4 regions of the Bradyrhizobium sp. NBAIM01 genome follow, and region 4 is predicted to be linked to each of the others. Evidence: predicted binding sites of a transcription regulator. Region 4 holds the regulator's gene; each other region holds the start of a gene.
The links. Region 4 encodes PhoB, which activates phosphate uptake and scavenging genes when phosphate is short. Its sites were predicted from a motif close to TGTCATNNANCTGTCAT; they were not measured.
Positions count from the first base shown of each region.

Region 1: I6F31_RS35640 (DUF2794 domain-containing protein) is a predicted target of PhoB. The motif match lies at 789-805, and genes of this name have one in related genera.
Region 2: I6F31_RS06575 (DUF465 domain-containing protein) is a predicted target of PhoB. The motif match lies at 776-792, and genes of this name have one in related genera.
Region 3: ugpB (sn-glycerol-3-phosphate ABC transporter substrate-binding protein UgpB) is a predicted target of PhoB. The motif match lies at 1,071-1,087, and genes of this name have one in related genera.

Region 1 is NZ_JADYVU010000026.1:13,383-15,582, forward strand. It holds gene I6F31_RS35635 (DUF1223 domain-containing protein) at 1-336, shown strand, start outside; gene I6F31_RS35640 (DUF2794 domain-containing protein) at 872-1,243, shown strand; gene I6F31_RS35645 (GNAT family N-acetyltransferase) at 1,376-1,906, opposite strand; gene I6F31_RS35650 (Bax inhibitor-1/YccA family protein) at 2,157-2,200, opposite strand, start outside.
Region 2 is NZ_JADYVU010000002.1:51,495-53,694, reverse strand. It holds gene I6F31_RS06585 (hypothetical protein) at 1-211, opposite strand, end outside; gene I6F31_RS06580 (DUF465 domain-containing protein) at 343-549, opposite strand; gene I6F31_RS06575 (DUF465 domain-containing protein) at 880-1,062, shown strand; gene I6F31_RS06570 (NAD(P)/FAD-dependent oxidoreductase) at 1,209-2,200, opposite strand, start outside.
Region 3 is NZ_JADYVU010000014.1:94,269-96,468, reverse strand. It holds gene ugpB (sn-glycerol-3-phosphate ABC transporter substrate-binding protein UgpB) at 1-1,018, opposite strand, end outside; gene I6F31_RS30490 (CaiB/BaiF CoA-transferase family protein) at 1,302-2,200, opposite strand, start outside.
Region 4 is NZ_JADYVU010000002.1:822,875-825,074, reverse strand. It holds gene phoU (phosphate signaling complex protein PhoU) at 1-604, shown strand, start outside; gene phoB (phosphate regulon transcriptional regulator PhoB) at 627-1,334, shown strand; gene I6F31_RS10270 (GcrA family cell cycle regulator) at 1,647-2,159, opposite strand.

The sequences.
Region 1 (2,200 bases), on a different contig from region 4:
GTGACGATGTCGCTCTCGGGCAAGCAGATCAACGTGTCGGTAGCCGCAAGCAAGGAGCCCACGGTCTCGCGCGGCGAGGTCTGGATCTGCTCGATCGCGAAGTCGGTGCCGATCGCGATCACCCGCGGCGAGAACAAGGGACAGCAGGTCACCTATCACAACGTGGTGCGCAGCCTGCTCAAGGTCGGCGACTGGACCGGCCGTCCGGAGAGCTGGACGGTGCCGATCGAGAACCTCACGCGCGACGGCGTCGACGGCGCGGTGGTCTACGTCCAGGACGGCAGCCGCGAGCGACCGGGCCCGATGCTGGGTGCGGCCTACACGTCGCTGCATTGAAGCAGGCAGAACGTCTCAGCAATTGATGCTCGTCATTCCGGGGCGCGCCTCTTGGCGCGAACCCGGAATCCATTTCTCAGCTTGTGTGATGGTAAATGGATTCCGGGCTCGCGCTTCGCGCGCCCGGGAATGACGGCGGACCCGGAAACATCTCGGCACAAACAAAAAAGGACCAACTTGCGTTGGCCCTCCTTGTCGTGCGTACAGACCCGATCCTGTTCGACCCCGGGGGGCTGGGGGCTGAGGAATCCGGAACCGAAAGGACCGGGTCAACGCACGTCACCCTTTTCGCAGTGCAGGGCGGCAGGCGGTTGGCGGAAAAGCGGCGATACTATGATTCCTGCTAACGATCCCGTGACGGTTTGCCGCGACGGAGTTCCACTCTTGCGTGTGCCCTGATGCGGCGCCGATTCGATGGGTCGAGCCCCCTTGCGATGCGGAACGGTTGGCGCAATCATGCAATTGTCACGAACGCGGTTCCGGGGACGATCTTGGCGGACGCGGGTCATAGCCGTGCGATGAGGAGGCGCTTCCCATGAGTCTGACGTCGGAGGATGCCGATCCGAGCGAGCAGCGCGCGGCGGCGCGTCCTGCCGCGGCGCATGCGCAGCCGAACCGGGTGACGTTCAACCGGCTCGAGCTGCACCGGATTCTCAATCTCTACGGCCGCATGGTCGCCGACGGCGAATGGCGCGACTATGCCATCGACTTCCTGAAGGACCGCGCCGTGTTCTCGGTCTATCGCCGCGCCTCGGAAGTGCCGATCTATCGCATCGAGAAGGACCCGCGCCTGGCACGCAAGCAGGGCATGTACAGCGTGATCTCGGCGACCGGCCTGATCCTGCGTCGCGGCCACGAGCTCGAGCGGGTGCTGCTGGTGATCGATCGCAAATTGGCGGTGGTGTAGCGGTACGACCGGTGCCGTAGGATGGGTAGAGCTTCGTAGCCCGGATGGAGCGCAGCGCAATCCGGGGGCCGCTGCATCCGCGGACAGACCTATCCCGGATTTCGCTGCGCTCCATCCGGGCTACGGGACTGCCTACTTCCCCGGCACCGTGCTTGCGCCCTCGCCGAGGTCGCGCTGCATCATCACGGTGTCCAGCCAGCGGCCGAATTTCAGCCCGACACTGGGATGCGTGCCGATCATCTTGAAGCCGCACCTTGTGTGCACGCCGATCGACCCGGCATTGGCGGAATCGCCGATGACAGCGATCATCTGGCGAAAGCCGCGCGCTTCGCATTCGACGATCAGCCGTTCCAGCAGCATTGAGCCGACGCCGCGGCGGTGGAAGGACGGATCGAGATAGATCGAGTTCTCCACCGTGAAGCGATAGGCGGGCCGCGGCCGGTAGGCGCCGGCATAGGCATAGCCGGCCACGCGGCCGTCCAGCATGGCGACGAAATAGGGATAGCCGCCGTCGATCAGCGCGCGATAGCGGCGCGTCATTTCCGAGAGGTCGGGCGGCTCCAGCTCGAACGTCGCCGTGCCCTCGCGGACGGCCTGCTGGTAGATGGCGGTGACGGCGGGGAGGTCGGCCTCGGTGGTGGGCCTGATATCGGGTGCGGACATGGGGGAAGGATAGAGCGTTCCCTGAGGGGCCGGAAGAGGCTGCGCTGCCTCCACGCCCGTCATTGCGAGCGCAGCGAAGCAATCCAGAAATGCATCTGCGGAGGGGCTCTGGATTGCGTCGTCGCATCGGCGCAAAATTGCTGCGCAATTTTGTCGCGAGCTCCTCGCAATGACGGGGAGAGGCCGTACCCTCAAAACAAAAACCCCGGCCTTTCGGCCGGGGTTCGTGTCCGTTCTCTCGTCTCAGAGCTTACTCGCGCTGGCCGAGGAGCTGCAGCAGCAGCGTGAACAGGT
Region 2 (2,200 bases), 770 kb from region 4:
CGCTGCTCTTGCTCCGCATCTTGCTGCGCGAGATCTCCGGAATGCAGCCGGCTGAAATCGCCGCCTGCAATTCCTCCAGCTCGGCTTCCAGATATTCGTTGGCCATGATCAGCGCCTTGATGGTGCTGCGCAGATTGCCGTCGCACATCGCGATCGCCTGATCGCAGGCCTGTTCGTAATGGCTGTTGTCGAAAAGGGCGGTTGCCGACATCTGCGTTGTCCTCGTGTGTTGTCCTTGAGTGTTCTCTGAGGTGTTGGGGCGCCCGCGAATGTTCCTATTTTGTTCTTATTGAGTCAAGCGGATTCGGAAGCGGCGGGGCGCCGCGCAAGACCGGCTCACGGTCAGGCGATGATGTCGGGGGTGATCTGGTCTTCGATGAATGCGATGCGGTCGCGCAACAACAGCTTGCGCTTCTTCAGGCGCTGTAACCGCAACAGGTCGGGGGCGGGCGATTGATGCAATGCATCGATCGCCGCATCGAGATCTCGGTGTTCCTGCTGCAACCGGGTGAGCTCGGCTTCGAGCTCACGCTCATCTTCATTGGTCATGTCTGCGGTGGCCGAAAACCGATAGGCGTGAGATCCGGGCTGTGGATGCCCTGTGGAAATTATCGTCCTTGCGCCGCGTGATCGCAAGCGATCTGCGATCCCTCGTCCCCGATCTCCAGCAACATATTTCTGCAGGGAGCTGCGGCGGTGCGTCGGCGTATTGATATCATGGATTTTTCCGGCGTGGTTCCCTTAGTCACGCTTCGTTACATATGAACTTTCAAAAATGACGCTGCAACGACGGATACCCATCGACAGGACGAATCGGTGATGTAGACTTGGTTGTCCGGATCGAATCCTAAAGGTTCAACCCTACCGAGGAGGTTTCGAATGACAATTCAGGCACATCTCGTTGAATTGGAACGGAAGCACAAACTTCTCGAAAACGAATTGCACGAAGCTCTCGTGCACCTTTCAACAGACGACCTGCAAATTGTTGAGTTGAAGCGCCGGAAGTTGATGGTCAAGGACCAGATCGAGCGTCTGAAGCAATCTGGCGACACGCTCCACTAGTAACCCCCGTGACAGTGTAGAGTTGATCACGTCCTTCACGCAGGGATGAGAGCATCCGTGCTCATCCCTGCTGCAAGGTGTGTACCGTGCAACACGGTTGTGCGGCGCTCACTCTTGCTTGGACCCGTGGCTCTCGACGCGCACACCTATCCGCTTCTCGAAACACTGTCGATATCTGCGAGCTCGGCGACGTGATCGGCGATCGCGAGCGAGGACGTCAGTCCCGGCGATTCGATGCCGAACAGATTGATCAGGCCTGCAACGCCGTGATCGCGCGGGCCCTGCATCAAGAAATCCTGCGTGGCCACGGCCGGCGGCACGATCTTCGGGCGGATGCCCGAATAGCTCGGCATCAGCGCGCCGTCAGGCAGCGTCGGCCAGTATTTGCGGATCGCGGGATAGAAGCGCTCGGCGCGTGACGGATCGACCTCGTAGTCGATCGTCTCGATCCATTCGACGTCAGGCCCGAAGCGCGCCTGTCCTGCCATGTCCAGCGTCAAGTGCACCCCGAGGCCGCCGGGCTCCGGCACCGGATAGATCAGACGCGAGAACGGCGCCTTGGCGTTGCAGCTGAAGTAGTTTCCCTTGGCGAGATAGGCCGGCGGAATCCGGTCCAGCGGCATGCCGTCGATGTTGCGCGCCACATGCGTTGCCGACAGCCCCGCGGCGTTGACGAGGAGGTTGCATTGCAGCGTCATCGGTGCCTCGCCGCCGGCATCGATCTCGATGAGGCCGGCCGCCGCCTTGGCACGGATCAGCGGGGTGTGAAACGCGAAAGCTGCGCCGGCGTCCTCGGCTTCGCCGCGCAGCGAGAGCATGTAGGAATGGCTGTCGATGATGCCCGTCGACGGTGACAGCAGCGCGGCGTCGCAGGCGAGCGCCGGCTCCAGCGCGCGTGCGGCCTCGCCCGAGAGCAGCTGCATGTCGAGCACGCCGTTGGCCTCGGCATGCGCCTTGATCGATTGCAGCTTCTCGGTCTCCTTCGGGCTGGTCGCGACGATCAGCTTGCCGCAATTTTTGTGCGGGATGCCGCGCTCGGCGCAGTAGCGGTACAGCGCGTGCTTGCCTGCCACGCACATGCGCGCCATCCAGCTCCCGGCCCGGTAGTAGATGCCGGCATGGATCACCTCGCTGTTGC
Region 3 (2,200 bases), on a different contig from region 4:
TGTAGACTTGGCGATCGGTGTCCGAGAGGAAGGAGAAGAATTTGGCGACGCCCTTGTAATCGTCCGCCGGTTTGCCGCCCATTACCCAGAGCGAGGCACCGCCGATGATCGAGTTCTGCGGCGCGCCCTTAGCGTCCGGGTAATAGGGCATCGGCACCGCGGTGAAGGCAAACTTGGCCTGCGCCTTGACGTTGCCGAAGAACGCGGACGAGGTCAGGTAGAGCGGACATTCGCCCGACGTGAAGCGGCCTTCGCCGGTGTTGGTGCGGCCGGCATAGTCGTAGGTCTTGTCCTTCTGGAGCTCGACCAGATTTTCGAGATGCTTGACCTGGAGCGGACCGTTGAAGGACAGCACGGTGTCGAAACCGTCGAGGCCGTTGGCCTTGCTGGCGAGCGGCACGTTGTGCCAGGCGGAGAGCTGCTCGAGATTGACCCAGGTGACCCAGGAGTTGGAGAAGCCGCAGGTGGCGTGGCCGGCCGCCTTCAGCTTCTTGGCGGCGTCGAACACTTCGGGCCAGGTCTTCGGCACCTCGACATTCGCTTTCTTCAGTGCGTCGAGGTTGACCCACATCACGGTCGAGGACGAGTTGAACGGGAAGGACAGCATCTCGCCCTTCGAGGTCGAGTAATAGCCGGTGATCGCAGGCAGATAGGCCTTCGGATCGAACTTCTCGCCGGTCTCGGCCATCAGCTTGTAGACCGGCTTCACGGCGCCGGTCGCTGCCATCATGGTGGCGGTGCCGACCTCGAACACCTGCATGATGTGCGGCGCGTTGCCGGCGCGGAACGCGGCGATGCCGGCGTTCATCGTGTCGGCGTAGTTGCCCTTGTAGGTCGGGATCACCTTGTAGTCGCTCTGCGTGGTGTTGAAGTCGTTGGCGAGCCTGACGATGACGTCGTTGTTGGCGCCGGTCATCGCGTGCCACCACTGGATTTCGGTCACGGCAAGCGCCGGCGACGCGCCGAGACCAATTGTGAGTGCGACGGCCGCCGCCGTGCCAAAATGTCGAAGAGCCATCAAGAACCTCCCTTGCCCGTCACTAAAGAAGCGCTTGCGCTAGCAGCGCCATATGACGTTCACATGACTGTGTAAGCGGGAGAAACGAAAGCAGCAAGCGCGGCCAAATGGGAAGTTGTCAAATAGGCCAAGACGGAGCCGTCAGCCAACTCCGTTCGCGCTGCACATGCGTGCGCGCGCCGCAGTGCGGCATTGAGATGAGGCACTATCGTGCCGCGGGCTCCGAACCTCTCCCACTTGCAAGCGGGAGAGGGAGCGCACCACCGTTGACGCTCGCCTTAGCTCAGCGTTTCCGCTCGGGACCGCAGACCGTGCCTTTTTCGACCATCGCGTCGATCTCGGCCTTGGAGTAGCCGAACTCGCCCAGCACCTCGGCCGCATGCTGGCTGAATTTCGGCGGCACGCGGCGCAGGCTCGGCTTGCTGCGGTCGAGCCGGATCGGCGAGGCAACGCCCTTGTACCAGTCCTTCTCGATAATATCGCCACGCGCGATCGTGTGCGGATTGGTCAACGCCTGGTCGATCTTCTGCACGGGACCTGCAGGCAGGCCGGCCGCGAGCAGGCGGTTGCACAGCGGCTCGGCCTCGTGCTGGCTGAACACGGCCGCAAGCTCGGCGCGCAGTGCCTCGCGATTGGCGATGCGGTCCTTGTTGCGGGCAAAGCGCGGATCGGTGCCGAGCTCGGGCTTGCCGATCTCCTTCGCCAGCTTGCGGAAGGTGCCGTCATTGCCGACGCCGATGAAGATGTTGTCGGTCTTGGTCGGGAAGATCGCGTAAGGCACGAGGTTCGGATGCTCGTTGCCGGTGAGACCAGGCGGCTTGCCATGCATGAAATAATTCGCGGTGTGCGGATGCATGATGGCAAGGCCGGTCTCGTACAGCGTCGTCTCCAGGAACTGGCCCTTGCCCGACCGCTGCCGCTCCGACAGCGCCATCAGGATGCCGATCGCCGCATAAAGTCCGGTGGTGATGTCGACCAAGGGCACGCCGATCCGCATCGGCCCGCTCTCGGGCGAGCCGGTCGCCGCGATCATGCCGGTCATGGCCTGGATGATGGCGTCATAGCCGGGATTGCCGCCGCGCGGGCCGTCGGCGCCGAAGCCGCAGATCCGGCAATGCACGAGGCGGGGATATTTCTTGCTGAGGACGTCGTTGCCGATGCCCCATTTCTCCAGCGTGCCCG
Region 4 (2,200 bases):
GCTGATCCGCCGCGACGTCGCGCTCGGCCAGCGCGTCGTCGCCACCGACGTCGAGCTCGACGCGCTGCAGAAGCGCATCGAGGAGCGCGCCGTGCTCACCATCGCCCGCCGCCAGCCGATGGCCGTCGACCTGCGCGAGATCGTCGGCGCGATGCGCGTTGCGACCGATCTCGAGCGCATCGGCGATCTCGCCAAGAACATGGGCAAGCGCGTCGCGGCGCTGGAGACGGATTTCCATCCGCTCAAGCTGTTCCGCGGCCTGGAGCACATGACCGACCTCGTGCAGCAGCAGGTCAAGTCGGTGCTGGACGCCTATGCCGCGCACGACCTGCCGGCGGCGATGGCGGTGTGGAAGGGCGACGAAGAAGTCGACGCCATCTGCACCTCGCTGTTCCGCGAGCTCCTCACCTACATGATGGAGGATCCGCGCAACATCTCGTTCTGCATCCACCTGATGTTCTGTGCCAAGAACATCGAGCGGATCGGCGACCACGCCACCAACATCGCCGAGACCGTGTTCTACATGATCGAGGGCCAGGCGATCACCGACAAGCGGCCGAAGGGCGACATGACGACCTTCGCCACGACGGTGCCGAACACCTGACGACTTAAGGAGCTACGACCACATGGGCGCACGCATTATGGTGGTTGAGGACGAGGAAGCTCTCACCGAGCTTCTTCGCTACAACCTCGAAGGCGACGGCTATGACGTCGAGACGGTGATGCGCGGCGATGACGCCGACACCCGCCTCAAGGAGCACATTCCCGATCTGATCGTGCTCGACTGGATGCTGCCGGGCCTGTCAGGCATCGAGCTGTGCCGGCGGCTTCGGACCCGCCCCGAGACCAAGCAGCTGCCGATCATCATGCTCACCGCGCGCGGCGAGGAGAGCGAACGGGTGCGCGGGCTCGCGACCGGCGCGGATGATTATATCGTCAAGCCGTTCTCGGTGCCGGAGCTGCTTGCGCGCGTGAAGGGCCTGCTCAGGCGTGCGAGTCCCGAGCGCCTCGCCACCGTGCTCGCCTATGGCGATATCGAGCTCGACCGCGACAAGCGCCGCGTGGCGCGCTCGGGCCGGCCGATCGATCTCGGTCCGACCGAATATCGCCTGCTGGAGTTCTTCCTGGAGCATCCCGGCCGCGTGTTCTCGCGCGAGCAGCTGCTCGACAGCGTCTGGGGCCGCGACATCTACATCGACGAGCGCACCGTCGACGTCCATATCGGCCGCCTGCGCAAGCTGCTCAATCTTGGCCGCGAGCAGGACCCGATCCGCACCGTCCGCGGCGCCGGCTACGCGCTGGACGATCGCTTCGCGAAGGCTGAGCAGACGTAAGGCGCCAGCGACAGCTGGTTTGGCGAACTGCGGCGCCGATCTCGGCCGTCATCCCGGGGCGCGCGCAGCGTGAGCCCGGGATCTCAGCGCGAGCGCTTGCGCTCTTCGCGATTAGCCACAGGACGTGGTTTGGCGAAGACTCGGAGTGACCATCTCGCGCAACGATTGCGCCCCGCGGTTATGGATCCCGCATTCGCGGGGATGACACCGAGCGATTGGGAGCCGTCATCGTGTGACGGCTGCAGTCTTGGCGATCAAGCTTGGCGATCAAGCTTGGCGATCAAAGCTTGGCGATCAGGGAATTCCGCAAGCTCACCGCGTGCCCGGTTTCGGTGCTGCGCGACGGCGATCCGCTGCGGGCTGATAGGCCACGCGCGAATGCTGGGCACAATAGGGCAGGCCGGAGAGCGCCTTGCCGCCGCAGAAGAAGAAATCCGGGCTCGAGGGATCGCCGACCGGCCAGTGGCAGGTCGCCTCGTTCAATTCCAGCAGCGACAGCCGCTGGCTCATCGGCACCACGTTGTCGTAGGTAACCGGCTCGGCTTCCAACTCGACCTCGAAGGCCTGCGCCAACGCGGTGTTGCCGCGCGCGACGGGGCGGGTCACCCGCATCATATGCTGCGCGGGCCGTGCCTTGCGCGGCCGCGGCGCTGCCGATGAAGGGCTCTTGGCGCGGCCGGACAGGCCGAGCCGGTGCACCTTGCCGATCACGGCATTGCGGGTCACATTGCCGAGCTCCGCCGCGATCTGGCTGGCCGAAAGTCCGGCCTCCCAGAGCTTCTTCAGCTGCTCGACGCGATCATCGGACCAGGTCAAAACCGTCATTGCACCCTTTCCCTCGCTGCGCGCCTGCCATCCTGGGGCCT